3 regions of the Streptomyces sp. CA-250714 genome follow, and region 2 is predicted to be linked to each of the others. Evidence: riboswitches for the same ligand, from Rfam matches in the RefSeq annotation. Region 2 holds a riboswitch; each other region holds the start of a gene.
What was found. A riboswitch is a leader RNA that binds a small molecule or an ion and turns the genes downstream of it on or off. The one in region 2 is predicted to bind cobalamin.
Positions count from the first base shown of each region.

Region 1 (9,352 bases), 530 kb from region 2:
GCAGTACGCCCAGCACCGGCACCCCCGAGCCATCCAGCGCCTCGCGCAGCAGCTCCTCGTGCCGGTCGGAACCCACCTTGTTGAGCACCACTCCCGCGACCCGCACCTCGGGGTCCCAGGAGGCGAAACCGTGCACCAGCGCGGCCACCGAGCGCGACTGCGACGAGGCGTCCACCACCAGCACCACCGGAGCGCGCAGCAGCTTGGCGACATGCGCCGTCGACGCCAGCCCGCCCTGCCCCGCAGCGCCGTCGTACAGCCCCATCACGCCCTCGACCACGGCGAGATCCGCGCCCCGGGCGGCATGGCCCAGCAGCGGTGCGATCCGCTCGGGACCGCACAGATACGCGTCCAGGTTACGGCCGGGACGGCCGGTCGCCAGCGCGTGGTAGCCGGGATCGATGTAGTCGGGGCCGACCTTGTGCGGGGAGACGGCCAGCCCGCGCCCGGCGAACGCGGCCATCAGCCCCGTCGCCACCGTCGTCTTGCCGCTCCCGGAGGACGGCGCCGCGACCACCAGCCGCGGTACCCGGATCACGTGGCGGCCCTCCAGCAGCGCTCAGCGGCAGCCGTCACCACTCGATGCCCTTCTGCCCCTTCTGACCCGCGTCCATCGGGTGCTTGACCTTCGACATCTCGGTGACCAGGTCCGCGGCGTCGATCAGCTGCTGCGGCGCGTTCCGCCCGGTGATGACCACATGCTGGGTACCGGGACGGTCCCGCAGCACGGCGACCACCTCCTCGACGTCCACCCAGCCCCAGTGCATCGGATAGGCGAACTCGTCCAGCACCAGCAGCCGGTACGTCTCGGCGGCCAGGTCGCGCTTGACCTGCTCCCAGCCCTCGCGGGCCGCCGCCTCGCTGCTCATCTCACCGTCCTGGACGTTGCGCTGGATCCACGACCAGCCCTCGCCCATCTTGTGCCAGGTCACGCTGCCGCCCTCGCCGGAGTCGCCGAGCACCCGCAGCGCGCGCTCCTCGCCGACCTTCCATTTGGCGGACTTGACGAACTGGAACACCCCGATCGGCCAACCCTGGTTCCAGGCCCGCAGCGCCAGCCCGAACGCGGCCGTCGACTTGCCCTTTCCGACGCCTGTATGGACCGCCACCAGCGGCCTGTTGCGCCGCTGACGCGTGGTGAGACCGTCCTGCGGTACGACGCTCGGCTGTCCCTTCGGCATTACGCCGCCCTCCCTGCGTGCCCTGCGTTACGTGAATCGGTTGTGCTGCGGACGAGTTCCGTCACGGCGTCCGCACGCAGCTCGTCCAGCGTGACGGCGCTGCCGCCCAGTTCCGCGGCCAGCTCGCGGGCCAGCCCGAGCCGCACGTGCCCCGCCTCGCAGTCCACGACCACCGAAGCGGTGCCGTCGGCCGCCAGCAGCCGCGCCGCCTGCCGGGCCCGCACCAGCGGCTCCTGGCCGCCCGTCGCGCGCCCGTCCGTGACCGTGACCAGCAGCGGCCGCCGCGCCGGGTCCCGCAGCCGCTCGACCCTCAGCACCTCGCGGGCCCGCAACAGCCCCGCCGCCAGCGGCGTACGCCCACCGGTCGGCAGCGACTCCAGCCGGGCCGCCGCCGCGTCCACCGACGAGGTGGGCGGCAGCGCCACCTCCGCCTCGCCGCGCCGGAACGTCACCATGCCGACCTTGTCCCGCCGCTGGTAGGCGTCCAGCAGCAGCGACAGCACCGCCCCCTTGACGGCGCTCATCCGCTGCCGCGCCGCCATCGACCCTGAGGCGTCCACCACGAACAGCACCAGATTGCCCTCGCGGCCCTCCCGTACGGCCTCCCGCAGATCGTCCCTGCGCACCACCAGACCGCTGCCGCGCCGGCCCCGAGTGTGCTGGTGCGGGGCAGCCGCCTGCACGGTCGCCGCCAGATGCAGCCTGCCCAGCGCCCCCTGCGGGCGGCGCGACCCTGTCGTACGGCCGTGCGCCGTGCGGGCCCGCGAGCGCCGCCCGGCCGCACCCTCGCCGAGCCCGGGGACGGTGAGGGTGCGCGCCTTGAACGGTTCGCCGGCGGGAGCGGTGGGTTGCTGCGCGGCAGCGGGGGCTTGCGGGTCGGGCTCGGGCTGGCCGGGGGAGGGGGTTTCGGTGACCGACCGGTCGGTCTGCTCGGGGAGGTAGGGCTCGGGTGGGGCACCTTCGAGCGGGGCATCGTCCTGCGGAGCGCCCTGCGGCGGCAGCCCGCCGCCGTCCGGGCCGCCGTCAGGCCCGCCGTCGTCGGGGCCGTTGTCGTCCGGCCCTTCCGGCTCCGGGCCGCCCTCGTCCTGGCCGCTGTTCTCCTCCAGCGTCTGGTCCAACTTGTCCTCGTCGAGGCCCGGCGCGTCGAACGGATTGCGCCTCCGCCGGTGGGGGAGTGCCAGCAGCGCCGCCTGCCGCACATCCGCCGACTCCACCTCGGTACGCCCCGCCCAGGCCGCCATCGCCGTCGCCGTACGGGCCATCACGAGGTCGGCCCGCATGCCGTCCACCTCGAACGCCGCGCAGGTGGCGGCGATCTGCCGGAGCGCCGCGTCACCGAGCCGCACCTGGGGCAGCAGTGCCCGGGCTGCGGCAATCCGCTCGCGCAGCTGCTGCTCGTCGTCCGCCCAGCGCGCCGCGAAGCCCTCCGGGTCGTCGTCGTAGGCGAGCCGCCGCCGTACGACCTCCACCCGCTCGTCCGTCTCGCGGGAGGCGGCCACCTCGACCGTCAGCCCGAACCGGTCGAGCAACTGCGGGCGCAGCTCGCCCTCTTCCGGGTTCATCGTGCCGACCAGCAGGAACCGGGAGGCGTGCCGTACGGAGACGCCTTCGCGCTCCACATAGGAGGCGCCCATGGCGGCGGCGTCCAGCAGCAGGTCCACCAGGTGGTCGTGCAGGAGGTTGACCTCGTCCACGTACAGCACGCCCCGGTGCGCGTCCGCCAGCAGACCCGGCTCGAACGCCTTCACGCCCTCCGACAGCGCCCGTTCGATGTCCAGTGCGCCCACCAGCCGGTCCTCCGAGGCGCCGACGGGCAGCTCCACCATGCGGGCCGGGCGGGATTCGGCAGCGCCGGCGCCCTGGTGGGGGCCGTCCGGGCAGGCGGGGTCGGGCGCGGAGGGGTCGCAGGAGAACCGGCAGCCGGGCACGACGTCGACGCCGGGCAGCAGCGCTGTGAGCGCCCGGACGGCCGTGCTCTTGGCCGTTCCTTTCTCACCCCGCACCAGCACGCCGCCGATGGCGGGGGAGACGGCGTTGAGCAGCAGCGAGAGCTGGAGGTCCGCCTGGCCGACGAGGGCGGTGAAGGGATAGGGGGTCGTCACGCGACGGTCACTCCTTCGAGTGGCTTGGGTGCATCAGGGGCGGCGGAGTGCGGGCCGGTCACACTGGCGCCCCCGGCGGTACGAACGGCAGCCCCTCGGGCACGCCGTCCTCGATGAGCCGCAGCAGCGCCGCCGTGTCCGCGTGCTCCTCGACCAAGTCGCCCAGCCGGTCCAGCTGTTCCTCGCGGAGTGCGGCGAACCGGGTGTCGGGCGCCGGCTCGAAGGCGCGGCCCGCGTCGGCGGCGACCCGGCGCAGAAAGGCGCGGCGGAAGCCGTCCGACTCCAGCGAGCCGTGCCAGTGGGTGCCCCACACGGTGCCGACCCGGCAACCGTCCAGCGCAGCACCCTCGGGGCCGCTCAGGAACGGCTCACCACCGTGCACGTCGGCCACCCCGTGGTGGATCTCGTAGCCCTCCACCGGCTCACCCAGCGCGAGCCCGTGCGGGCGGGCCAGCGTCTTGTCCCTGGCGAACCGCACCCGCACCGGCAGCAGTCCGAGTCCGTCCACCACACCCGCGCGCGACTCGACCTCGTCCTCGATACGCTCGCCCAGCAGTTGGTAGCCGCCGCAGATGCCCAGCACGGGCCGCCCCTCGGCCGCACGCCGCGCCAGCGCCGCGGCCAGCCCACGCGCGCGTACCCACTCCAGCGCCTTGACCGTGCCCCGGGTGCCGGGCACCACCACCAGGTCGGCGTCGGCCAGCTCCTCGGGGCGGTCGCAGAACCGCACCACCACACCGGGTTCGGCAGCCAGCGCGTCCACATCGGTGAAGTTGGACATCAGCGGCACCGGCAGCACAGCGACCCGCAGCACATCGGCACCGTGCGGGGGCGCGACGGCGGACTCCCGTACGGTCCCGCGCAGCGAGACCCGGAGCCCGTCCTCCTCGTCGATGCCCAGCCCGTGCTGGTACGGCAGTACGCCGAGCGTGGGCCGCCCGGTCAGGCCGTGCAGCATCTTCAGGCCGGGTTCCAGCAGTGAGACGTCGCCGCGGAACTTGTTGACCATGTAGCCCGCCAGCAGCGCCTGGTCCTCCGGCGCCAGCAGTGCCGTGGTACCGAAGAGCGAGGCGAACACCCCGCCCCGATCGATGTCGCCGACCACCAGCACCGGCAGCCGACAGGCGCGCGCCAGCCCCATGTTGACGATGTCGCTGCGCCGCAGATTGATCTCGGCGGGGCTTCCCGCGCCCTCGCAGATGACCGCGTCATGGGTGCTCCGCAGCTCCTCCAGACAGCCCGCGACGGTCTCCAGCAGCTCCGCACGCCCCCCGTGCCGTACGTCGCCGCTGCCCTCCGTGTGGCGGCCGAAGTATCCCCGGGCCGACATCTCGCCGACGGCCTTGCCCAGCAGTACGACCTGACTGGTGCGGTCGCCGCCCGGCTTCAGCAGCACCGGGTTCATCAACGCGCTCGGCTCGACCCGTGCGGCAGCCGCCTGCATGGCCTGCGCCCGGCCGATCTCCGCGCCGTCGAGCGTGACGTACGAGTTGAGCGACATGTTCTGCGCCTTGAAGGGCGCCACCCGCACGCCTTTGCGGGCCAGCCAGCGGCAGATGCCCGCCGTCACCACGCTCTTGCCGGCGTCCGAGGTCGTCCCGGCGACCAGCAGCCCGCCTCCCGTACGCGCGCTCACCGCACCCCTCCCATACCGCGGCCCCGCCCGCGGCGGCGTACTGCCGTACCCACCAGACAGCTCGTGGCCAGCGCCAACAGTCCTACCCGGCGCGACAGCCGCACAGCCCGCTCGATGTCCGCCGTGCGGACGGCCCGGCCGGGCGCGTTGAGAACGGGCCGGTGCTCCACCCGCCCGCCGTACGAGAGCGTCCCGCCCAGCCGCACCCCGAGCGCGCCCGCGAACGACGCCTCCACGGGCCCGGCGTTGGGGCTGGGGTGGCGGTGCGCGTCACAGCGCCAGGCGCGGACGGCACCGCGCGGGTCCGGTCCGGCGAGCGCGGCCAGTACGGCGGTCAGCCGCGCCCCGGGCCAGCCCGCCACGTCGTCCAGCCGCGCGGCGGCCCAGCCGAATCTGCGGTGCCGGGGGAGGTGTGCCCGACCATCGCGTCCAGGGTGTTGACCGCGCGGAAGCCCACCAGCCCGGGTACGCCCGCCAGCGCTCCCCACACCAGCGCTCCCACCACGGCGTCCGAGGTGTTCTCCGCGACCGACTCGACCACGGCGCGGGCCACCGCCGGCGCGTCCAGCTGCTGCGGGTCGCGCCCGCACAGCGCGGGCAGCCGCTCGCGCGCCAGCTCCAGGTCCCCCGCCTCCAGCGCGGCGGCCACGGCCCGGGCCTCGCGGGTCAGCGACGTACCCCCCAGCACGGCCCACGCGGCGACGGCGGTCAGCGCGATGCCCGGCACCGGTGAACGCCCCACGGCGCGCGCGGGGTTGCGCCCGGCGCTCGCCGTAGTCAGTCCGCGGGCCGCTGCGGCGGCGCCTCCCACGCAGAGGGCGACATAGAGCGCGCCCGCACCCCGGTGGTCGCGCCACATGCGGCGCTCCAGTGCTGCGGCGGCCCGGCCGAAGACGGCGACAGGGTGGCCGCGCCGTGGATCACCGAGCAGCGCGTCGGCTGCGAACCCCAGCAGCGTGCCGCACACATGGACGTCACGGCTCCGCATCAGCCGACGGATCCGGCGCACGCATCCACAACGGCAGCAGGTATGGGGGCAGGGCCACGCATGGCAGTGTCCTCACTCAGGGTCCGCGCCCTGGCTCGACTCGACCGGCGGCGGGAGTCTCCTGGCTCCCGGATCCACACCGCCCTCGCCTTCCAGCCCGCATGGGCCGTGGCTTCGTTGAGCGCGGCGCTCCCCGGTGACAGTGGCGGGACCGCGCCGGATTCGCACCGGCTTCCTCCCCATGCCGCCGTTTGGCACCGGCAGTCCACCACGTTTGACCTGCGGCGGGCAAGCCGGACGTGGTGCTTGCGGCCGTCCCCTTATGCCGCCGGACCCTCGCCGTCGTGGCTTCTCGCCGCTGCGGCGGAAAAAGAAAGGGGGCCGGGGGGGCGTAGCCCCCCGGGCCCCCTTACGGCTACGCCGCGATCAGGTAGATCCCGTACGCCACCGCCGCCAGGCACACGGCATAGCAGGCATACGCACCAGTACGGGCGAGCACCGAAGGTGCGGAGCCCGCGGTGCGGGGGGAGCCGGCGACGATGCCGAGGGTGAAGACGCCGACGAGTCCCACCGTCGCCGCCAGGCTGACGCCGAAGACCTGGCCGAGCGAGGCCCAGTCGATGTTCATGCGGTGATCCCCTTCTGCTTACCTGAAGCTGCTCGCCGACGCGGGGCGGCCGGTCGAATGCGCGGGCTCGGCCGCCGTCGTCTCCTCCGCGGCAACACCGGCCGCGCTCACTCCCGCCGGCGGCGGGGGCGGGGAGACGGCCCGGATGGCGTTGGTGACCACCCCGGCGGGCTCGGACTCGGGCTGCGGCTCCGGCTCGGCGGCCGGGCTCGGGATCTCCGCGGCCTGCGCGGCCACGGCGGGCTCGACCTCGTTGACGTTCGTGTGGTCCACCGGCGCGCGCCGGGAGCGGAGCCAGATGGCGCCGCAGAGCACGACGGTGAGCACGGCCACCGTGGTCACGCCCCAGTCGCCCTGCTCGGCCAGCAGCGCGGCAGCGGCCGCGACCCCGCCGGCCGCGGGAAGGGTGAGCCCCCAGCCGATGAACATCCGGCCCGCCGTTCCCCACCGCACGACGCCGCCCTTGCGGCCGATCCCCGAACCCATCACGGCGCCGGAGCACACATGCGTGGTGGAGAGGGAGAAGCCGATGTGCGAGGAGGCCAGGATGGTGGCCGCCGCGCTGGTCTGGGCCGCGAAGCCCTGCGGGGGCTGGATGTCGGTGATGCCCTTGCCCATGGTGCGGATGATGCGCCAGCCGCCGAGGTAGGTGCCCAGCGCGATGGCGAACCCGGCCGAGGCGATCACCCATACCGGCGGGTCGGCGCCGGGCGCCAGGGCGCCGCCGGTGACCAGGGCCAGCGTGATGACGCCCATGGTCTTCTGGGCGTCGTTGGTGCCGTGCGCGAGGGAGACCAGCGCGGCCGAGGTGATCTGGCCGGCGCGGTAGCCCTTGGCGGTCCGCTGCTCGTCGGCGTGCCGGGCGACCCGGTAGGTCAGCCGGGTGGCGCAGACCGAGGCGATGCCCGCGACCAGCGGCGCGGCGAGCGCCGGGATGAGGACCTTCATGACGACGACGTCGCCGTTGACCGCGCCGGTGCCGACGGCGGCGAGCGTCGCGCCGATCAGTCCGCCCATCAGTGCGTGCGAGGAGCTGGAGGGCAGCCCGGCGAGCCAGGTCAGCAGGTTCCAGATGATGGCGCCGACCAGCCCTGCGAAGATCACTTCGGGCTGGATGCCGGAGCCTTCATCGATGATTCCCGAAGATATGGTCTTGGCCACCTCGATGGACAGGAAGGCACCGAGGAGGTTGAGGACCGCGGACATGGCCACCGCCGCCCGAGGAGCCAGTGCCCCGGTGGAGATGGTCGTCGCCATGGCGTTGGCGGTGTCGTGGAAGCCGTTCGTGAAGTCGAACACCAAGGCCGTGACGATCACGATCCCGATGAGAAGCGTGATGTGTTCCATTCACCAGGCACAATCAGTTCGAGGGGCAATGACGTCGTGAACGTAAAGACGGCGAGTGAACGGAAGGTGAACTGGGGCAGGCATCGAAGTGTCGCCCCCTGACACCTGTTGTGTGGGCCAGATCACACCGTAGGGGCGGAGGCTCCGCGAAGCCAACAGGGTGTGATGCCGTGCCCCCAATTTCCAATGGCGCCACGCCGGTTGACGCCCCGTCGCCGCGTGCCGACCCGGCCCCGATTCCCCCGGCGAACCGGCCCCGATTCCCCCGGCCGGGCGTCACCCTCCCGGCCCGCCCCGCTGGTTTCGCACGCCCGATCGCGTCAACACTGACAAGGATGCGTCTGCGAACCGCGGCACTGGCCGCCACCTCCGTGCTCGGTACCGGCGCGGCCACCCTGGCGGCCGGACGGTACGCCGCCGACGCCGCGCTGCGCCCGCCGCGCCCCCGGAGCGACGGCGGCAGCAGGCCCACCGCGGGCTTCGAGGGCACCCGGCTGACCGTGCACTCCCACGACGAGAGCCGGATCTCCGTCACCCGCTCCCTGGCGGCCCGGCTGCCCGGTGTCTACGGACTGACCGGACGCGGTATCCACGCCGTCGTCGGGCCGGTGCTGGAGGACGAGACGGCCGCCGAACCCCGCCCGCACGCCGTCGTACGGGAACTGCGCCGCATCGACCGCGGCCGGCTCAGCGCCGGTGCCACCGTACGGCTCACCCCGCAGGTGTACGTAGGCACCCCCGGTGAAGCCCTCGGCGCCGAGTACGCCGACGTCGAGATCCCCGGTGAACTCGGCCCGCTGCCCGCCTGGTTCATGCCCGGCGACCGCAACGCCTGGGTCATCACCGTGCACGGCCTCGGCGCCACCCGCGAGCACCCACTGACGCTGCTCCCGTTCTACCGGAGGTACAGCGTCCCGGTGCTCGACATCGCCTACCGGGGCGACGCCGGTGCGCCCCCGCCCCTCGACGGCATCGGCCACCTGGGCAACTCCGAATGGCGGGACCTGGACGCCGCCATCCGCTACGCGGTCCAGCACGGCGCCCAGCGGGTGATCCTGCACGGCTGGTCCAGCGGCGCCACCATGGCCCTGCACGCCGCCGCCAACTCCCCGCTGCGGGACCGGGTGGCCGGCCTCGTACTGGACTCGCCCGTACTCGACTGGCCGCGCACCGTGCGTGCCCTGGCGCTTTCCCGAGGCACCCCCCGCGCGCTGCTGCCGCTGGTCGTCCGCGCCGTCCAGGGCCGGGCCGGACTCCCCGAGGGGCGCGACGCCGCGCTGGTCGACCCCGCGAAGCTGACCGTGCCGGCGCTGCTGCTGCACGGCCCAGCGGACACCATCGCCCCCTGGGACAGCTCCCGCGCGCTGGCGGCCCACCGCCCGAAGCTCGTCTCCCTGCACAAGGTCCCGCACGCCCCGCACGCCGCCATGTGGAACGCCGACCCGCACGGCTACGAGGAGAAGCTGCGCC
Region 1 covers NZ_JBNJMI010000002.1:1,508,669-1,518,020, reverse strand. Annotated here, with positions in the region: gene ACQEU8_RS25705 (cobyrinate a,c-diamide synthase) at 1-538, opposite strand, end outside; gene cobO (cob(I)yrinic acid a,c-diamide adenosyltransferase) at 573-1,181, opposite strand; gene ACQEU8_RS25695 (putative cobaltochelatase) at 1,181-3,283, opposite strand; gene ACQEU8_RS25690 (cobyric acid synthase) at 3,342-4,919, opposite strand; partial or broken gene ACQEU8_RS25685 (cobalamin biosynthesis protein) at 4,916-5,907, opposite strand; cobalamin riboswitch at 6,000-6,184, opposite strand; gene ACQEU8_RS25680 (hypothetical protein) at 6,323-6,535, opposite strand; gene ACQEU8_RS25675 (anion permease) at 6,554-7,882, opposite strand; gene ACQEU8_RS25670 (alpha/beta hydrolase family protein) at 8,218-9,352, shown strand, end outside.
Region 1: another riboswitch for cobalamin. It lies ahead of ACQEU8_RS25685 (cobalamin biosynthesis protein); the one in region 2 lies ahead of ACQEU8_RS28060 (ABC transporter substrate-binding protein).

Region 2 (9,352 bases):
TCAGCTCCACGCCGGTCTCCGCGTGCTGCTCCACCACGGCCACCCGCCGGGCCACCGCACGGCGGCCCAACTCGCGCAGCGGTCTGCCGTCCAGCGTGACCACACCCGAGGAGGCCGGCCGGATACCCGCCAGCAGCCGCAACAGCGTGGACTTCCCCGAGCCGTTGGGGCCCAGCAGCCCCACCGTCTGGCCGGGCCGCAGCTCCAGGCTCACCCCGTCGACGATCAGCCGTCCGCCCGCCGTCCAGGACACCGCGTCCGCGCTCAGGCTCACAGCCCCGCACCCCCGCCCGCACGGGCGCGCCGCCCCCGGTGCAGGATCACCACGAAGGCGGGCACCCCCAGCAGTGAGGTCGCCACCCCGACCGGGAGCTCGCGCGGCGCCAGCAGGGTGCGGGCCGCGGTGTCCACCCACACCAGAAAGACCGCGCCCACCAGCGCTGTTACCGGCAGCAGCCGCCGGTGCGCGGGCCCGGTCAGCGCGCGGGCCGCGTGCGGCAGCACCAGCCCTACGAAGCCGATCGCGCCGGCCGAGCTGACGAGTACGGCCGTGAGCAGCGCGGTGACCAGCAGCAGCGTCAGCCGTACCCGCCGCACCGGTACGCCCAGCGAGGCGGCGGCCTCCGACCCGAAGGCGAAGGCGTCCAGCGCGTCGGCCCGCGCCAGGCACACCACCAGCGCCACCACCAACGCGGCCGCGCCCAGCGCCACTTCGTTCCAGTCGGCCGAACCCAGCGAACCCAGCAGCCAGAACAGCACCCCGCGGGTCTGCTCCGCGTCCGCCGAGGTGAAGACGATCAGCGAGGTCAGCGCCGAGAACAGCTGCATACCGGCGATGCCCGACAGCAGCACCCGGTCCGTGGTGCCGCCCGAGGTGTGCGCAAGCAGCAGGACCAGCGCGAATGAGAGTGCGGCGCCCGCGAAAGCGCCCGCCGACAATGAGAGGGCGCCGCCGCCCACGCCGAGCACCACCACGGCGACCGCCCCTGTGGAGGCGCCGGAGGAGACGCCCAGTACGAACGGGTCGGCAAGTGGGTTGCGGAGCAGGGACTGGAGGACGGCGCCGCACAGGCCGAGGCCGGCGCCGCACAGTGCGGCCAGCATCGCGCGAGGGAGGCGCAGTTCCACGATGATGCCCTCGCGCAGGGGTGAGACCCCCGCGTCGGCGCCGCCCAGTCGTTCTATGACGACCCGCCATACGTCGGTTACGCCGAGCCCGGCTTGGCCGACGGTGATTGCTGCGGCGATCGATATCGCGAGGGCGAGGACTCCGATCCCGCACAGGAGGGTTGCGCCTCGCGCGGTACGGAAGGCTCCGCTGAGGGGGTGCCCCTTCCTGAAGTTTGCGGGCTGCGGCTTCGTTGTGGTTGCTCGCGCAGTTCCCCGCGCTCCTGACGGGGCGCGTGTCCCCTGCGAAGCTTGGGCAGTCTGCGCCAGGGGCGCAGGGTGGGCAAGCGCAGCCCCCGGTGCCGGGTCGGCAGCAGCTTCCGAGCTCCGTTCGTCTGTCACTTCGCCAGCCCGAACTCGAGCAGCCCCCGCGCCACCTTCTCCACTCCCTCCACCGTGCGGATAGATGGATTCATCGCGGCGCCGGGGAGGAGGATGTAGCGCTTGTGGCGGACTGCTGTCATATGGCGGGTGACCGGGTCCGACTCCAGTTTCCGGATCTTGGCCTTGGCCGTCTCGGCGGTCTGGTTCTTGCGGGTCAGATCGCCCAGGACGATCACATCGGGGTCGCGGTCGGCAACCGTCTCCCAGCCGATCTGCGGCCATTCGTCACGGGTGTCGTCGAAGACGTTCTCGGCGCCCACCGCGCGGGTGATGATGCCGGGCGCTCCACAGCAGCCCGCCAGATACGGCGACTCGGAGTTGGCGAACCAGTACATGACGGAGGTGCCACGTGCGTCGACGCCCCGGGTGGCCTTCGCCACCCGCGCCTTCAGGTCGGCCACCAGCCGCTCGCCGCGCTTCCGCACGCCGAACGCCTTGGCCAGATCGCGGATCTCGCCGTAGACGGTGCTCAGTTCCAGCCGGCTGTCGCGTGCTCCGTCACCGTTGGAGCCGGACTTCTTGGCGCAGTCGGCGGGGGAGAGGTAGGTGGGCACCCCGAGGTCGGCGAACTTGCCGCGCGGGGCGACCCCGCCCTTGTCGAGGGTGGCGGAGAAGGAGGCGGTCACCAGGTCCGGGTCCGTATCGAGCACCTTCTCCAGCGCGGGGTAACCGTCGGCCAGCCGCGGCACCTTCGCGTTCTGTTTGCCGAGGCCCTTCATGACGGGGTCGGTCCAGGTGCCGGTGCCCGCCATCCGGTCGCCCAGGCCCAGCGCCAGCAGGATCTCGGTCGAGCCCTGGTCGAGGGAGACGGCCCGCCGCGGGGGCCGCTGGAGGGTGACGTCCTGCCCGCAGTTGTGCAGCGTACGGGGGTATCCGGGGGCCGTGCCCTTGCCGGACGCCTCCGTCGTGGAGCCCTCGCCGCAGCCTGCTGTGCTCAGGACGAGTGCCGGGGCGAGACCCAGCACGAGGGCGCGGATACGGCGCGGTCGGCGCATGGCCAGGTGTTCCTTCTCCGTCGTAAGGCCCAAGTCGCGGGGCCCGGCGTGCCACCGCGCCCGGGGTGGTCCGAGCGCGGGTGCCAGCAGGTCTTCGGGCTCGGGACTGTGGGGGCGTGCGCCTTCCCAGGGACGTACGTCCCCAGTGGCCTCGTGCATGCCCCAGTCCCACACCGCTGCGCGTCAGCTCCGGATTCGCACCGGATTCCCTGACCCGTTCAAGGGTTTGACTGGCGGCTGCAACGTACCACGCGGGCAGACAGCCGGAACAAGCACGGCAGAGCCGCGCAAACCGGCGGAGAGGGAGAAGGGGAAGAAAGAGACCCCGGGGCTTTACCCGGCCCCGGGGTCCTGGTTGCCGTTCGTTCGCACGCCCTGACGGTTCATGGGCGGATCGTTCGGCGATGTCCTCGCGTGGAGCCACTCCACCACGGCGCAGCGTGGATGCGCCGGCTGGGTTCGAACCAGCGTCTCGAGGTCGTCACCGCCCCGGTTGCCGGGCGATGAACGGCGATGCTGAGCTTGGAGCGAGAGGTTGAGACTGACCGGCCCCCTGTGTTCGTACAGGGCGCCGGGGGTTCACACATCAGCTTCAGCTTCAGCTTTGCGCTCCTGGCGCACCCCGGACCGAGAGGTCGTCGAACCCCTGGCCCGGGGAGTCTGTGCGGTCTTGATCGTGGGCTGCTCCCGAGTCGGTCAGGCGAAGAGGTAGCCGAAGACGGCGTCCCCGACGCGCTTGTCGGTGACCTCGGTGCCGTTGGCCTCCTCGCGGGCGAACTTCACCGCGGCGGCCAGCTTGTCCAGCCGCTCCAGCAGTTCGTTGACCCGGCGTGCGGGCAGGGCGCCGGAGTACTTGACCGTGGTCCAGTAGCCGACGGGGATGTCCTCGTAGTACACCTCGACCTGGGCCGGGTGCTTCTCCGTGGCCTCCGCCTTCACATGGTTGCGCGGCACCTTCTTGGTGCGCACCGTACGGACCTGCTCGGTCTTCCACCAGTCCGTGGACGGGTCCTTCTCCCACGCCTCCGCACCGTCCAGCACCGGCAGCTTCCGCAGGAAGGAGCCGAGCTCGCCCAGTTGCTTCTCCAGGAACAGCAGGTAGGAGACGGGTACTTCGGACAGGACGGTGCGTCCGTCGACGACGACGTCCGCACGAGCCGTGAGGTTCGCCCAGTCCTTCGTCGCCGTCACATCGAACAGCCGGGTCAGGATCTTCGCCGTTTCCTTCAGCACATCCTCGGCCTTGACCTGGACCCGCGTCGACTCCGGCGGAAGCTGCTCGCCCTCTTCGTCCTTGGGCTGGTACGTACGCGAGATACCGGCCAGCATCTGGGGCTTCGCCAGCCCGTGCTGTGCCTGCGCCAGGTCCTGGAGCACCTTGGACTTGACGCCCTTCTCGACTGCGATGATCTGATTCAGCTTCGCCACGAACGCGAAGTTAGCAGCCCGATCGCCAGCCGTTCCAGGCATTTGTTCGACGGCTTGGTAACAGAGCGGGGTCCCACGTCCGAGTGAAAAAGGATGCTCGTCATCCCGCGCCGGGTAGGCCAAGGCAGCACCCGATCCGACGACCTGGGGGACAGTGACGTTGTCGCAACCCTTCGAACTGCCCGACTTCTACGTGCCCTACCCGGCCCGGCTCAACCCGCACGTGGCCGAGGCGCGGGCCCATTCGCGGGAGTGGGCACGGGAGATGGGGATGCTGGAGGGGTCGGGGATCTGGGACACCGCCGACCTGGACGCGCACGACTACGCGCTGCTGTGCGCGTACACCCACCCCGACGCGAGCGCGGAGGATCTGGCGCTGGTCACCGACTGGTATGTGTGGGTCTTCTTCTTCGACGACCACTTCCTGGAGGAGTTCAAGCGCACCCAGGACCGGGCGGGCGGCAAGGCGTATCTCGACCGGCTGCCGCTGTTCATGCCGCTTGAGGACGACCCCGCGGCCACGGTGCCCGAACCCACCAACCCCGTCGAGGCGGGGCTGGCCGATCTGTGGGCCAGGACGGTGCCGTCGATGTCTGCGGACTGGCGCAAGCGGTTCGCCGTCAGCACCGAGAACCTGCTCAACGAGTCGCTGTGGGAGCTGTCCAACATCAACATCGGGCGGGTGCCGAACCCGGTCGAGTACATCGAGATGCGGCGCAAGGTCGGCGGCGCGCCCTGGTCGGCCGGGCTGGTGGAGTTCGCGGCGCACGCCGAGGTGCCGGCGGCTGTTGCCGCGTCCCGGCCGCTGTGCGTACTGCGCGACACCTTCTCCGACGCCGTCCATCTGCGTAACGACTTGTTCTCGTACCAGCGCGAGATCCAGGACGAGGGAGAGCTGTCCAACGGTGTGCTGGTCCTGGAGACGTTTCTGGAGTGCGGCACCCAGGAGGCCGCCGACGCCGTCAACGACCTGCTGACCTCCCGCCTCCAGCAGTTCGAGCACACCGCGCTGACCGAACTGCCCGCGCTCTGCGCCGACGAGGGACTGGACGCGGCGGCGTGCGCCGATATCGCCGCCTACACCAAGGGACTTCAGGACTGGCAGTCCGGCGGCCACGAGTGGCACATGCGCTCCAGCCGCTATATGAACGGCGGCGGCGTGGACGGCACCGGCCCGGCGCGGCTGCCGTTCGTCCCGGCCGGTCTCGGCACCTCTGCGGCCGATGTGCTGCGCCCGCAGACCCGGGCGCAGGTACGCCGCGCCCGCTCCTTCACCCACGTACCGCACGAGCGCACCGGGCCCTCGGTGCTGCCCGACTTCGAGATGCCGTTCGAGCACCGGCTCAGCCCGCACCTGGGCGGCGCCCGGGAACGGCTCGTCGACTGGGCCCACACGATGGGCCTGCTGGACCCGCAGCCGGATGTGCCCGGCAGCCGGGTGTGGGACGAGGAGCTGATCCGGGACTACGATCTGCCGCTGTGCGCCGCCGGACTGCACCCGGACGCGACGGCCGACGAGCTCGATCTGGCCTCCGCCTGGCTGGCCTGGGGCACCTGGGGTGACGACTACTATCCGGCCCGCTTCGGCCGCACCCGCGATCTGGCGGGCGCCAAGGAGTGCACCCGGCGGCTGTCCCACTTCATGCCCGTCGACGGCGAACCGCCCCCGCCTCCGGCGAGCCCCTTCGAGCGTTCACTGGCCGATCTGTGGGTCAGGACGGCGGGCCCGATGAGCCCCGCCAAGCGCCGGCGGTTCCGCACCGCCATCGAGACCATGGCCGAGAGCTGGCTGTGGGAGCTCGACAACCAGGCGCAGAACCGCATCCCCGACCCCGTCGACTATGTGGAGATGCGGCGCAGGACCTTCGGCTCCGATCTGACGATGAGCTTGTGCCGGCTCACCCAGCCGGACACCATCCCGGAGGAGATCTACCGCAGCGGCCCGATGAAGTCGCTGGAGAACGCCGCCGCCGACTACGCCTGTCTGCTCAACGACGTCTTCTCGTACCAGAAGGAGATCGAGTTCGAGGGCGAGCTGCACAACGGGCTGCTGGTCGTCCGCGACTTCTTCGACTGCGACTATCCGACGGCACTGCGCATCGTGGACGACCTGATGAAGTCACGGATGCGGCAGTTCCAGCATGTGGCCGCGCACGAGTTCCCCGTCCTCTACGACGACTTCGCGCTGGACGAGGCGGGCCGGGCGGCGCTGGACGGCTATGTGCGGGAGCTGGAGAACTGGATGGCGGGCATCCTGGTGTGGCATCACGACTGCCGCCGCTACAAGGAGGCGGATCTGCGCCGCCACTTCCTGCCTACGTGGCCGTTCGACGGGCCTGCGGGGCTGGGGACGTCGGCTGCGCGGCTGGGCCGGTCTGCTGCGGGTCTGACGGCGCCGTAGCGGGGTCGGTCACGGTGCCGGGGCGCGGGGGGCGTGGTGTGCGGCTGCGCGAGCGTGAGACCGCCACCCCCGCCAGGCACAGCAGTCCGCCCGCCAGGGTCAGCCAGCCGGGCACCTCGTCCAGGAAGAGCCAGGACATCAGGACGACGAGGAAGGGCACCACGTACGTCGTGGAGCCCATCCGTCCTGCGGTGGTGCGGGACAGCGCGTAGGCCCAGGTCGAGAAGGCCAGCGCGGTGGGGAACACGCCCAGATAGACCGTGTTGAGCGTGGCCGCCAGGGGCGCGTCCGCCGCCTGGGAGACCAGTTGGCCGCTGAACGGCAGGCAGGCGACGAAGCCGATCAGGCAGCCGAACGCGGTGACCTGGAGCGGCGAGGCGTGCCGCAGCGCGGGCTTCTGGCTGATGACCCCGACGGCGTAGGCAACGGCTGCCAGCACGCACAGCGCGGCCCCAAGTGGCGAGGAGCTGCCGCCCTCGGAGACGGACAGGCCGACGACGACGGCGCCCGCGAAGGACACCGCCATCCCGGCCAGCAGCCGGCGGGGGAAGCCCTCCTTGAGCAGCCAGCCGCCGAGCACCGCCATCAGGATGGGCCCGATGTTGACGACCATCGCGGCCGTGCCCGCGTCCACCAGCCGCTCGCCCCAGTTGAGCGCCACCATGTAGCCGCCGAACCACAGGACGCCCGAGGTGATGATGCCGGGCCAGGCGGCCTTGGGCGGGAGCCCTTCGCGCCGGACGAGCAGCACCGCGCACAGCACCAGGGCGCCGGCCCCGAGCCGTCCCAGTGCCAGGGCACCTGGGCTGTAGTGCTCGCCCGCACTGCGTATGGAGACGAATGCCGAGGCCCACAGCACCACCGTGATTCCGGCTGCTGCCAGCGCCGTGGCCTCGGCGCGTCCCTTGCCTGCCGCCATGAGGGCTCCTTCTGGTTCACCGACCGCGCATGCGAGTCAGGACCGTAGGCTACCCATGCTCATGACGCCACTGGTTTTCCGATGTGCTCCCTTGGATCGCTACGGCAGCAGGGAGCGCACCAGACGGCAGGTGGTCGGCGACGGCGGATGCACGCCGATGCGGTGCGCCGTCGCCCGGATGGTGTGGTTGCGGGCCTGCGCGGCGGTGTAGACGCCGGTGTCGAGCAGGGCTATGGCGATCCGCATGGCCTTGAGCCGGCGGTTGTGTGCCTCGTACCACTCGCGCGGCTGCCCGGCAGGGAGCGGCTTCTTGGGCAGGACGGGCAGGGTGGACATCTTCGGCAGGTGCTGCTGCTGGTGCGACTGGCTGCGGGTGGTGGGGCGGGAGTGCGAACGAGAGGTACGGGAACGGACAGCAGTCATCGACAGTCTCCTCACGACGTCGGTGCGCTTCCTGGAAACTACTTCGATTCTACCCCGCCCCACTGACAAAACCCGCTGGTCACTGGGGAGTTCGGGATCTTTGTTCGATTAGGCGGCGGTCTCCTGTGCGGTCTCCTTTGCGGGCTCTTGCGCGGCCTCTTGCGCGGCCTGTTCCCCGGCGGCCGGACGGCCGAAGTCCCGCAGGATCTGCTCCGTCGCACGCTGCGCCGAACTCAGCGCCCCGCGCAGGGTGCTGGTGTCCCGGTGCTCCCCGCACACGTACAGCCCCGACAGCACCCGTACCGGCCGCCGAGGGTCGTGCGGCGCGGGCATGGCCGGTACCGCTTCCGGATCGTGGTAGGCCGCCAACAGCTCCCAGCGGTCGGTCGAGGTGCCGTAGACGCCCGCGAGTTGGTCACGGGCCGCCTTGTCCAGCGCGGTGGGCGGCTCGGCCGCCCGCTCGCCCAGTACGACGGACGTGACGAGCGTGCGGCCCGGCGCGGCACGCGAAGGGTCCACCGCCGAGGCCACCCAGGTGTGGCTGACCGGATCAGGATCCGTGCCGTCCCGTTCGGCACACACGGTGAACGACGGCACGCGCGCGACCGGCGGCGGGAGGGGGTCGGGCGCCGCGTGGTGCAGGACGGTCACCGGGTGGAACTGGGGCACCCGCAGCCCCGGCAGCAGCGCGGCGGCCGAGCGGGCACCGGTCGCCACCAGCGCCGCCTCGCAGCCGAACGTGCCGTGTTCCGCGGTCTCGACGGTGTGGGTGCTCACGGAGGTGACCCGTACGCCGGTGCGCACCGTGCCCGGCGGCAGTGCGGCCGCCAGCAGCTCGGTCACGGTGGCCTGGCCGCCCGCCGGTACGCCGAGCCCGCCCCGCGCGAAGCCGCGCAGCGTCAGGTCGGCCACCCGGCTGGAGGTCGTCAGCGCCGGGTCCGACAGCAGCGCGGTGAGCAGCGGCCGCACCAGCGTCTCGGCCGGCCGGGAGGGCAGGCCGCGCGCCGACAGCGCCTGGCAGGCAGGGAGTTCGGGCCGCGCCAGCAGTCCCTGGGGCGGCACCGCGGCGAACCGGGCGAGGGACGCGCGCAGCCTCACCAGACCCAGCGCGTCCGACATGTCGGCGCGGCTGCGCGCGCCGGTGAGCGCGCGAGCCGTATGCAGCGCCGTCAGTGCGCCCCGCGTGCTTCCTGCGCCCTTCGTGCGCCGGTCGAACCCGGCCGGGCGGCCCGACCGCACCGACTGCGCAGCGCGCTCCGCCGGCCGGGCCGCCACGCGATGCGTACGGCCCTCCGAGTGCAGCAGCGCTCCCGGGGTGAACGGGCGCAGCGCGAGCGGCTCCAGCGCGGGCAGCCGCGCGAAAGCGTCCGCGTCCCGGTCCAGGCTGACCACCCCGGGGCTGTGGTCGAGCCGGTACCCCTCGACGTGGTCGGTACGCAGCCGCCCTCCGACGCGGGAGGCCGCCTCCAGGACCAGCACGCGCATCCCCGCGCGGCTCAGCCGGTGCGCGGCGGCCAGCCCGGCCAGACCCGCACCGACGATCACCACGTCGGCGGTCCGGTCTCTGCCGACGGCATCCACCTCCTCACCGCAGGTCCCGGTGCGGATGTCTGCGTCTGCGCTGCTGGTCAGCAC
Region 2 covers NZ_JBNJMI010000002.1:2,036,480-2,045,831, reverse strand. Annotated here, with positions in the region: partial or broken gene ACQEU8_RS28070 (ABC transporter ATP-binding protein) at 1-274, opposite strand, end outside; gene ACQEU8_RS28065 (FecCD family ABC transporter permease) at 271-1,437, opposite strand; gene ACQEU8_RS28060 (ABC transporter substrate-binding protein) at 1,506-2,546, opposite strand; cobalamin riboswitch at 2,615-2,796, opposite strand; gene ACQEU8_RS28055 (hypothetical protein) at 3,243-3,974, opposite strand; gene ACQEU8_RS28050 (terpene synthase family protein) at 4,135-6,375, shown strand; gene ACQEU8_RS28045 (DMT family transporter) at 6,290-7,294, opposite strand; gene ACQEU8_RS28040 (hypothetical protein) at 7,394-7,630, opposite strand; gene ACQEU8_RS28035 (FAD-dependent oxidoreductase) at 7,826-9,352, opposite strand.

Region 3 (9,352 bases), on a different contig from region 2:
CGGCTGTTCATACGGTTGCTCGTACGGTTGCTCGCTCACCCGGCGCCGGGCGGCGGCCAGGGACAACAGGAGAAACGCCAGCGCCCCGCAGAGCGCCACTCCGTGGAAGAGGCCCACGACCGCGAGCGCCGGCCAGGCCTCCAGCGCTGCCGCCGCGGCCACCATGCCGAGGGCGAATCCGGAGGTCTCCGCCGCGGCGGACAGTCCGAACAGCCGGCTGCGTTCCCGGTCAGGCGCCGCCTGCAGCCGTGAGGTGTACACGATCTCCGTGAACCCGTCGGCCAGCCCGGCCAGCCCGGCGACGGCCACGAGTACGAGGGGCGCCGGACCGGTGAAGGCCAGCACGAAGGAGAGCGACATCACGCAGGTGCCCACCGCGAAGGCGTACGCGCCGCACCGGCCCTCCGACCACGACGCGTGCCGCCGCTTCAGCAACTGGTGGGCCAGGAAAGTGCCCACCGCCCAGGAGGCCCAGAACTGCGTCATGAACATGGCCGGATCCCCCGGCGACTCCACATCGGCCACCATGGGAAGAGCCACGTTGTGGGACGAAGAGGCGAGCGCGTCGACGCCCCGCAGCAGCACCATGCCGAGCAGCAGCGCCGGCACCGCATTCAGCACCTGCCGCAGGGAAGCGGCTTCCGGCTTCGGCTCGGCCTGCGGAGCCGACCGGTCCTCCTCCATACGGGGCCGCAGCAGCGACAACGCCACCGCGGACACCAGGAAGCTGGCCGCGTTCACGGCGAACGCGGCACTGTGGCCCGCCAATTCGATGACCGGGGCGGCCGAAGCGAAACCCGCCACGGTGGCAAGGGAACGAGCCGTCGCCAATTGCCCGTTCGCCCGAACCCGCGCCTCCTGCCCCACGATCACCGGGACCGCACTGCGCAGTCCGACGTTGAAGAACGTGTTCCCGGCACCGAGCACCACCGCGACGACAGCCAGCAGCCACACGGGAGCCGACCCCGTCGCACACAGCGCGAGAACCACCATGGCCACCGCTTGGACGAGATCCGCGCCGATCATCATGGCTCGGCGCCCCACCCTGCCCGCCAGAGCCCCGGCTCCCAGCCCCGCCAGCACCCCCGCGGACAACCGCAGCGCCATGAGCAGGCCCAGACCGAGACCGCTCCCCGTGACCTCGTAGGTGAACAGGCTCAACGCGATCAGATTGAGAAAGTTGCCATAGACGGACACCGCATACGCGCCCACAAGAGCGCGCACACGCCAATGCAGATGACTCAATCCAGACTCCTCGTAGGTAAGGCATGAGCCAGATACACGGCAGTGCACAGGGAGTTGGGCGATACGCGGAGGCTACCGCGAGCACGGCGTTCCGCCGCCGAAGCTCATGAAAATTGTTCACATCCGAACCACTGCGCCTTGGGGCTCGCGAGGGTGGCTGTACGGCTACCGCTCGGCGCGACGTACGGACGGATCACACCCAGCACCGTCGTCACCCTGAGCCACCGGAAGGCTACGATCCGGTGCACGCATCCAAGGGCTGATCGCCTCAGGCATCCATGCCTTATGGTCGGACGGACGGTCGTCGCAGATGCTAGGAGCGCGCGTGAGTGTGGAGTCCGCCGATACGGTGCTGACCGGGGTACGGAATTTCCGGGACGTCGGGGGCCTGCCGACGGTGGACGGGCGCCGGGTGCGGCGCGGGGTGCTCTTCCGCAGCGGACACCTGGCACACGCCACACCTGAGGACGCCGCCTTCCTCGGCGAGCTCGGGCTGCACACGGTCTTCGACTTCCGCAACTCCGCGGATCAGGCCCTCGACGGCCCCGACATCGAGCTGCCGGGCGTCCGCAACGTCAACCTTCCGCTGTCCGACCCGGCCGACGGCGCCGAGTTCTGGCGGCTGGTGCGGGACGGCGAGCTGGACCAGCTGCGGGCGATCCTCGGCGACGGCCTCGCCGCCCAGCGGATGACCGACTCCTACCGCACCATGATCCGCGAGCGTACGGCCGAGCACAGCCGCATCCTGCACGCGCTCGCCGAGGACAGCGTACCCGCGCTGATGCACTGCGCGGCGGGCAAGGACCGGGCGGGCCTGTCGATCGCCGTCACGCTGCTGGCGCTCGGCGTCGAGCGGGCCGCCATCGAGGAGGACTACCTCCAGTCCAACCAGCCGCACCGGCGCTACAAGATCTACCGCAGCAGCAAGTCCAGGGCCGGAATGTCCCCGGAAGTCCTGGAACTGCTCGCCCCCCTCTTCGACGCCCGCGCCGCCTACCTCGACGCGGCCTTCGCCACCATCGACGAAACCTGGGGCGACACGGACACCTACTTGACGGAGGCCCTAAAACTCTCCCCGGCCACCCGCACCCGGTTGCAGTCCCGCCTGCTGGAACCCTGAGCCCTCCGCTTGTGGGCATCTGTCCCTCCCCCAGCCTCCGGCCGGGGGTACCCCCAGGGCGGGACGGGTGGGCACAAGCGGGCCGCACCCGCGCGACGGCCGCACCCCGCACCCCGCAGTGGGCGCCCCTCAGGTGCGGCCCGGTGGCCGGTGGCTGCGCTTGCCCACCCTGCGCCCCTGGCGCAGACTGCCCAAGCACAGCGGGGGGCGCCCTCGCAAACAGGCAACGCGGGCCAGCCCTCCCGCGACGGCCTCCCAGCTATGCTGGGCCCGCAGCTGGTTCGCCCCGCCGGCCAGGCGGGAGGCGTCGTAAGAGGGAACCCGGTGTGAATCCGGGACTGCCCCGCAGCGGTGAGCGGGAACGACCGCCGTCACACGCACTGGACCCACGGTCCGGGAAGCGACGGCCAGTAGGTGCCCGCCGGGAGACCGGCAGGCGCGCCCGCGAGTCCGAAGACCTGCCCGCTGCCCGTACGCGTCCACACGCGTACGGTCCTCCCGGAGACCTCGAGGGCGGGTCGGAGAACACAGCGCACAGCGGCGGCGCCGGCCACGCGTCCGCCCGTGCAGCCACCCCTTCGCGTCCTCGTCCCGTGCTTCCGGGAGCGCTGGAGACATCTCGCGAAGGAGAGTTGCGTGACAGCGACAGCAGCGAACCCGGCCACCACTCCCCCACCCGCGCCGGTACGCGCCACGGTGCACGGCTATCCCCGCCAGGGGCCGAACCGTGAGCTGAAGAAGGCCGTCGAGGGCTACTGGAAGGGCCGCGTCACCGCCGACGCCCTCCGTGCGACGGCCGCCGAGTTGCGCCGCGCCAACTGGCAGCAGCTGGCGGAGGCGGGCATCCACGAGGTGCCCACCGGGGACTTCTCGTACTACGACCACGTCCTGGACACCACCGTCATGGTCGGCGCCGTCCCCGAGCGGCACCGGGCAGCGGTCGCGGCGGACCCGCTGGACGGGTACTTCGCCATGGCCCGCGGCACCCAGGAGGCCGCGCCGCTGGAGATGACCAAGTGGTTCGACACCAACTACCACTACCTGGTGCCCGAGCTCGGACCTGACACCGTCTTCCGGGCGGACGCGAGCAAGCAGACGGCCGAGCTGAAGGAAGCCCTCGCACTGGGCCTGAAGGGCGCCAGGCCGGTGCTCGTCGGACCCGTGACCTACCTCCTGCTGGCCAAGCCGGCGCCGGGCGTCGCCCCCGATTTCGAGCCGCTGACGCTGCTGGAGCGGCTGCTGCCCGTCTACGCGGAGGTGCTCGCGGACCTGCGCGCGGCGGGCGCCCAGTGGGTGCAGCTGGACGAGCCCGCGCTGGTGCAGGACCGTACGCCTGCCGAGCTGGAGGCGGCGGCACAGGCGTACCGTGCGCTGGGCACCCTCCCCGACCGGCCCCGGCTGCTGGTCGCCTCCTACTTCGACCGGCTCGGCGAGGCACTGCCCGTGCTGGCGAAGGCTCCCGTGGAGGGCCTCGCCCTCGACTTCACGGGACGGGCCGCTGGCAATCTGGACGCGCTCGCCGCCGTCGGCGGGCTGACCGGAAAGCGGCTGGTCGCGGGCGTGGTCGACGGCCGTAACGTGTGGATCAACGACTACGAGCGGTCCATCGCCACCCTCGCCACCCTGCTGGGCCTCGCGGCGCGGGTGGATGTGGCGACGTCCTGCTCGCTGCTGCATGTGCCGCTGGACGCCCGTGCCGAGCGCCATATCGACCCGCAGGTCGCCCGCTGGCTGGCGTTCGCGCGGCAGAAGGCAGCGGAGACCGTCACTCTGGCGCGCGGTCTGTCCGAGGGGACCGGCGCCATCAGTGCCGAGCTGGCCGCCAACCGTGCCGATCTGACCTCCCGCACGGCCTCGCCGCTCACCCACGACAAGGCGGTACGGGCCCGCTCCGCCGCCGTCACCGACGCGGACACCCGCCGTCCGCTGCCGTACGGGCAGCGCACCGCGGCGCAGCGCACACGGCTGGGTCTGCCGCCGCTGCCGACCACCACCATCGGTTCGTTCCCGCAGACGACCGAGCTGCGTACCGCCCGGGCCGACCTACGGGCCGGCCGGATCGACGAGGCGGGGTACGAGGAGCGGATCGCGGCCGAGATCCGCGAGGTGATCGGCTTCCAGGAGCGCGCCGGACTCGACGTACTGGTGCACGGTGAGCCCGAACGCAACGACATGGTGCAGTACTTCGCCGAACAGCTCACCGGCTACCTCGCCACCCGGCACGGCTGGGTGCAGTCGTACGGCACCCGCTATGTGCGCCCGCCGATCCTCGCGGGCGATGTCGCACGCCCGCGCCCGATGTCGGTCCGCTGGACGCGGTACGCCCAGTCGCTGACCTCCCGCCCGGTCAAGGGCATGCTCACCGGTCCGGTGACCATGCTCGCCTGGTCGTTCGTACGGGACGACCAGCCGGTGTCCGAGACGGCACGCCAGGTGGCCCTCGCGCTGCGGGACGAGGTGTGCGAGCTGGAGGCCGCGGGCACCGCCGTCATCCAGGTCGACGAGCCGGCGCTGCGCGAGACGCTGCCGCTGCGCGCCGCCGACCGGCCCGAATATCTGGCATGGGCGACCGCCGCGTTCCGGCTCACCACCAGCGGGGTACGCCCGGACACCCAGATCCACACCCATATGTGCTACGCGGAGTTCGGCGACATCATCGGCGCGATAGACGAGCTGGACGCCGATGTCATCAGCCTGGAGGCGGCCCGCTCCCATATGCAGGTCGCGGACGAACTGGCCGGCCACGGCTACCCCCGTGAGGCGGGTCCCGGCGTGTACGACATCCACTCACCGCGGGTCCCGGGAGCCGATGAAATGGCGGCACTCCTCCGCAAGGGCCTGGAGGCCATCCCAGCCGAACGGCTCTGGGTCAACCCTGACTGCGGCCTGAAGACCCGCGGCTGGACCGAAACCAGGGCCTCACTGGAAAACCTGGTGGCCGCGGCCCGCACGGTACGGAGGGAACTGCTCCGCCAGAGCTGATCGTTGAACGGGGCTGCCCTGCGCAGACAGGGCAGCCCCCCTCAGCGATGGGCCACCGCCTGTCGGACCAACGTGCGCCCGAAGTCCCACATGAGCCCGCCTCCACTGTGCGCATCGTCCATGACCTGGGTGAACGCGTCGACGAAGCGCTCCACTTCCTCCTCGCCGATCACCAGCGGGGGGATCAGCTTGATGACCTCCAGATGGTCCCCGGAGACCTGGGTGAGGATGCGGTGCTTCTGCAAGAGAGGGACCACCACCATCTGCGCGAACAACCCCTTGCGCGCTGCCTGGAGCATCGTCCAGCGGCTGCGCAGCTTCAGCGACCGGGGCTTGCCGAACTCGATGCCGATCATCAGCCCCCGGCCACGCACCTCGTGCAGCAGCTCGTACTTGTCCACCAGCGCCTCCAGCCGGCTGCGCAGCAGATCGCCGGTGCGGCGGGCGTTCTCGGTGAGGCGTTCGTCGTCCATGACGGCGAGGGTGGCCAGTCCCGCCGCCATGGCCTGCGCGTTGGAGCCGAAGCTGGCGGAGTGGACCAGCACCCGGTCCATCGAGGAGTAGACCTTCTTGAAGATCCACTCCTTGCCGAGCGTCGCACCGACCGGGACGTAGCCGCCGGAGAGAGACTTGGCCACACACACCAGGTCGGGATCCACGTCCTTCTCGTGCTGGTAGGCGAAGAAGTCGCCGGTGCGGCCCAGCCCCGTCTGCACCTCGTCGGCGATCAGCAGCGCCCCGTACCGGTGCAACAGCTCCCGCGCCGCGCGCAGATAGCCGGGCGGAGCCGCGTGCACGCCCTTGCCCTGGACGGGCTCGACGACCAGCGCGGCCACGTCCTTCGTGCGCAACTCCCGCTCCAGCGCGGCCAGATCGCCAAGCGGGACGGGAGTATCGGGCAGCAAGGGCGCGAAGCCGTCACGGAATCCGTCCTCGCCGTTGACGGAGAGCGAGCCGGTGGTCAGCCCGTGGAAGGCGTGTGCGCAGTACAGCACCCTGGGCCTGCCGGTGGCACAGCGGGCGAACTTCAGCGCGGTCTCCACGGCCTCCGTTCCGCTGTTGCCGAAGAAGACCCGGTCGAGCCCGGGCGCGTACGAAAGCAGCTTCTCGGCCAGCAGCCCGGGCAGCGGCTGGCAGTCGAAGCGGGTGAGGTCGGCCAGCTGCGCGTCGAGCACATCGTGCAGCGCCTGCCGTACGACCGGGTGGTGGCGGCCCACGCCCATGACGCCGAACCCGGCGAGCATGTCGAGGTATTCATTGCCCTCGGCGTCGTAGAAGTAGGCACCCTCGGCGCGCTCGTAGACCTTGTCGAAGCCGATGGTGTGCAGCATGCGCGGCAACTGGTGGTTGAGATGGCGCATATGCAGCTCGTAGCGCTCGCCGCTCCGCTCGGCCAGCAGCTTCGTCAGGTCGAAGCCGGTCACCTTATACTCCCCTCACCCGTGCGGGCCGCGCCCACGCGTGCGGCGCCCCGCCGGCCGCCCTCCCGTTCCCAGCGCTCGCGCCGGGACCGTTCGCGCTGTTCGGCCCGGGTCAGCTCCTGGCCCGTGCGGGCGGCGATCTCGACCGGCGACAGCCCCAGCTCGGCCAGGAGTTCGGCACGCTTGCCGTGCGGCAGGAAGCGCTGGGGCAGCCCGACGGAGCACAGCGGCACCTCGGCACCCGCGTCCCGCAGCGCCTCGGCGACCGCCGAACCCACACCGCCGGTACGCCCGTTGTCCTCCACGACGGTGACGGTACGGTACTGCTCGGCCAGCGGCACCAGCGCCGGGTCGACGGGTTTGACCCAGCGCGGGTCCACCACCGTGGCGCCGATGCCCCGCTCGGCCAGCAGCGCGGCCGCCTCCAGACAGACGGGCACCATGGCGCCGACGGCGACCAGCAGGGCGTCAGCGCGCTCGTCCTCGTACAGCACGTCCATGCCCCCGACCCGCCGCACCGCCTCGATGGGGTCGCCCACCTCGGCCTTGGGCAGCCGCAGCACGGTGGGCGCGTCGTCGACGTCGAGTGCCTCGCGCAGCTCGTCGCGCAGCCGCTCGGCGTCGCGGGGCGCGGCGATCCGCAGTCCGGGCACGCACTGGAGGACGGACAGGTCCCACATGCCGTGGTGCGAGGCGCCGTCGGGTCCGGTGATCCCGGCCCGGTCCAGCACGAAGGTGACGCCGCACCTGTGCAGCGCCACATCCATCAGCAGCTGGTCGAAGGCACGGCCGAGGAAGGTGGCGTAGACGGCGACGACCGGGTGCAGACCACCGGTCGCCATCCCGGCGGCGGAGACGGTGGCGTGCTGTTCCGCGATGCCCACGTCGAAGACCCGGTCCGGATAGGCCTCGGCGAAGCCGCCGAAGCCGACGGGGTGCAGCATGGCCGCCGTCACAGCGACCACATCGGGCCGCTCGGCTCCGACGCGGACCATCTCCTCCCCGAAGACGGAGGTCCAGGAGCGCCCGGTGGACGGCCCGACGGGTTCGCCGGTCACCGGGTCGATCTTGCCGACGGTGTGGAACTGGTCGGCCTCGTCCTGGCGGGCGGGCTGATAACCACGGCCCTTCTCCGTCAGACAGTGCACCAGCACCGGCCCACCGAACCGCTTCGCACGCTGCAACGCCGACTCCACCGCCGCAACATCATGCCCATCGATCGGACCGACATACTTCAGCCCCAGATCCTCGAACATCCCCTGCGGCGCGATGAAATCCTTCAACCCCTTCTTCGCACCGTGCAACGTCTCATACAACGGCTTGCCCACCACCGGAGTCCGGTTCAGCACATCCTTACCCCGGGCAAGAAAACGCTCGTAGCCGTCGGTGGTGCGCAGCGTGGCGAGGTGGTTGGCCAGACCGCCGATCGTCGGCGAGTACGACCGCTCGTTGTCGTTGACCACGATCACCAGCGGCCGGTCCTTGGCCGCCGCGATATTGTTCAGCGCCTCCCAGGCCATCCCACCCGTCAGCGCACCATCACCGATGACCGCCACCACATGGTCATCCCGCCCCCGCACCTCGTTCGCCTTCGCCAGACCATCCGCCCAGCCCAGCACCGTCGACGCATGCGAATTCTCGATCACGTCATGCGCCGACTCAGCGCGCGAGGGGTAGCCCGACAGGCCGCCCTTGGCCCGCAGCTTGGAGAAGTCCTGCCGCCCGGTCAGCAGCTTGTGCACATACGACTGATGCCCGGTGTCCCACAGAATGCGGTCGGCAGGCGAATCGAAAACCCGGTGCAGAGCAATGGTCAGCTCGACCACACCGAGGTTCGGACCCAGATGGCCACCGGTCTTGGAGACCGCGTGGACGAGGAACTCCCGGATTTCCCCGGCGAGTTCCTCCAGCTGCGCTTCGGACAGCGCGTCGAGGTCGCGCGGCCCGTCGATGGACTCCAGCAAGGACATGGTCGGCCCCCCTGCTCTGGCGAACTGTCAGTGTGACTTGCTGCCGGCGGTCTCCCGGGCGGCGCGCAGGGACTCCTTGAGGGAGCCCATGGTGGCCAGTACGGCGGTCGGTTCGTATCCGCAGTGGGCCATGCAGTTGGCGCAGCGGGGGTCCTTGCCGCGGCCGTACTTCTCCCAGTCGGTCTCCTCCACCAACTCGCGGTAGGTGGGCACATATCCGTCGCTCATCAGATAGCAGGGGCGCTGCCAGCCGAAGAGGGAGTAGTTGGGGATGGCCCAGGCGGTGCAGTCGAAATCGGCCTTGCCCTCGAGGAAGTCGAGGAAGAGCGGGCTGTGATTGAGCCGCCACCGCTCTCTGTTGCCCCCGGCGAACGCCTTCTTGAACAGCTCCCTGGTCTGCTCGACGCCCAGGAAGTGCTCCTGGTCGGGTGCCTTTTCGTAGGCGTAGGCGGGCGAGACCATCATCTCGTCCACCTTCAGTTCGTCGTTGAGGTAGTTGAGAACCTCGATGACGGTCTGCGGGGTGTCGGTGTTGAAGAAGGTGGAGTTCGTGGTGACGCGGAAGCCGCGGCGCTTGGCCTCCTTCATCGCCGCCACCGCCTCGTCGAAGACCC
Region 3 covers NZ_JBNJMI010000001.1:1,355,836-1,365,187, forward strand. Annotated here, with positions in the region: gene ACQEU8_RS06105 (MFS transporter) at 1-1,224, opposite strand, end outside; gene ACQEU8_RS06110 (tyrosine-protein phosphatase) at 1,556-2,365, shown strand; cobalamin riboswitch at 2,626-2,845, shown strand; gene metE (5-methyltetrahydropteroyltriglutamate--homocysteine S-methyltransferase) at 3,002-5,347, shown strand; gene ACQEU8_RS06120 (aspartate aminotransferase family protein) at 5,389-6,771, opposite strand; gene dxs (1-deoxy-D-xylulose-5-phosphate synthase) at 6,768-8,738, opposite strand; gene hpnH (adenosyl-hopene transferase HpnH) at 8,766-9,352, opposite strand, start outside.
Region 3: another riboswitch for cobalamin. It lies ahead of metE (5-methyltetrahydropteroyltriglutamate--homocysteine S-methyltransferase); the one in region 2 lies ahead of ACQEU8_RS28060 (ABC transporter substrate-binding protein).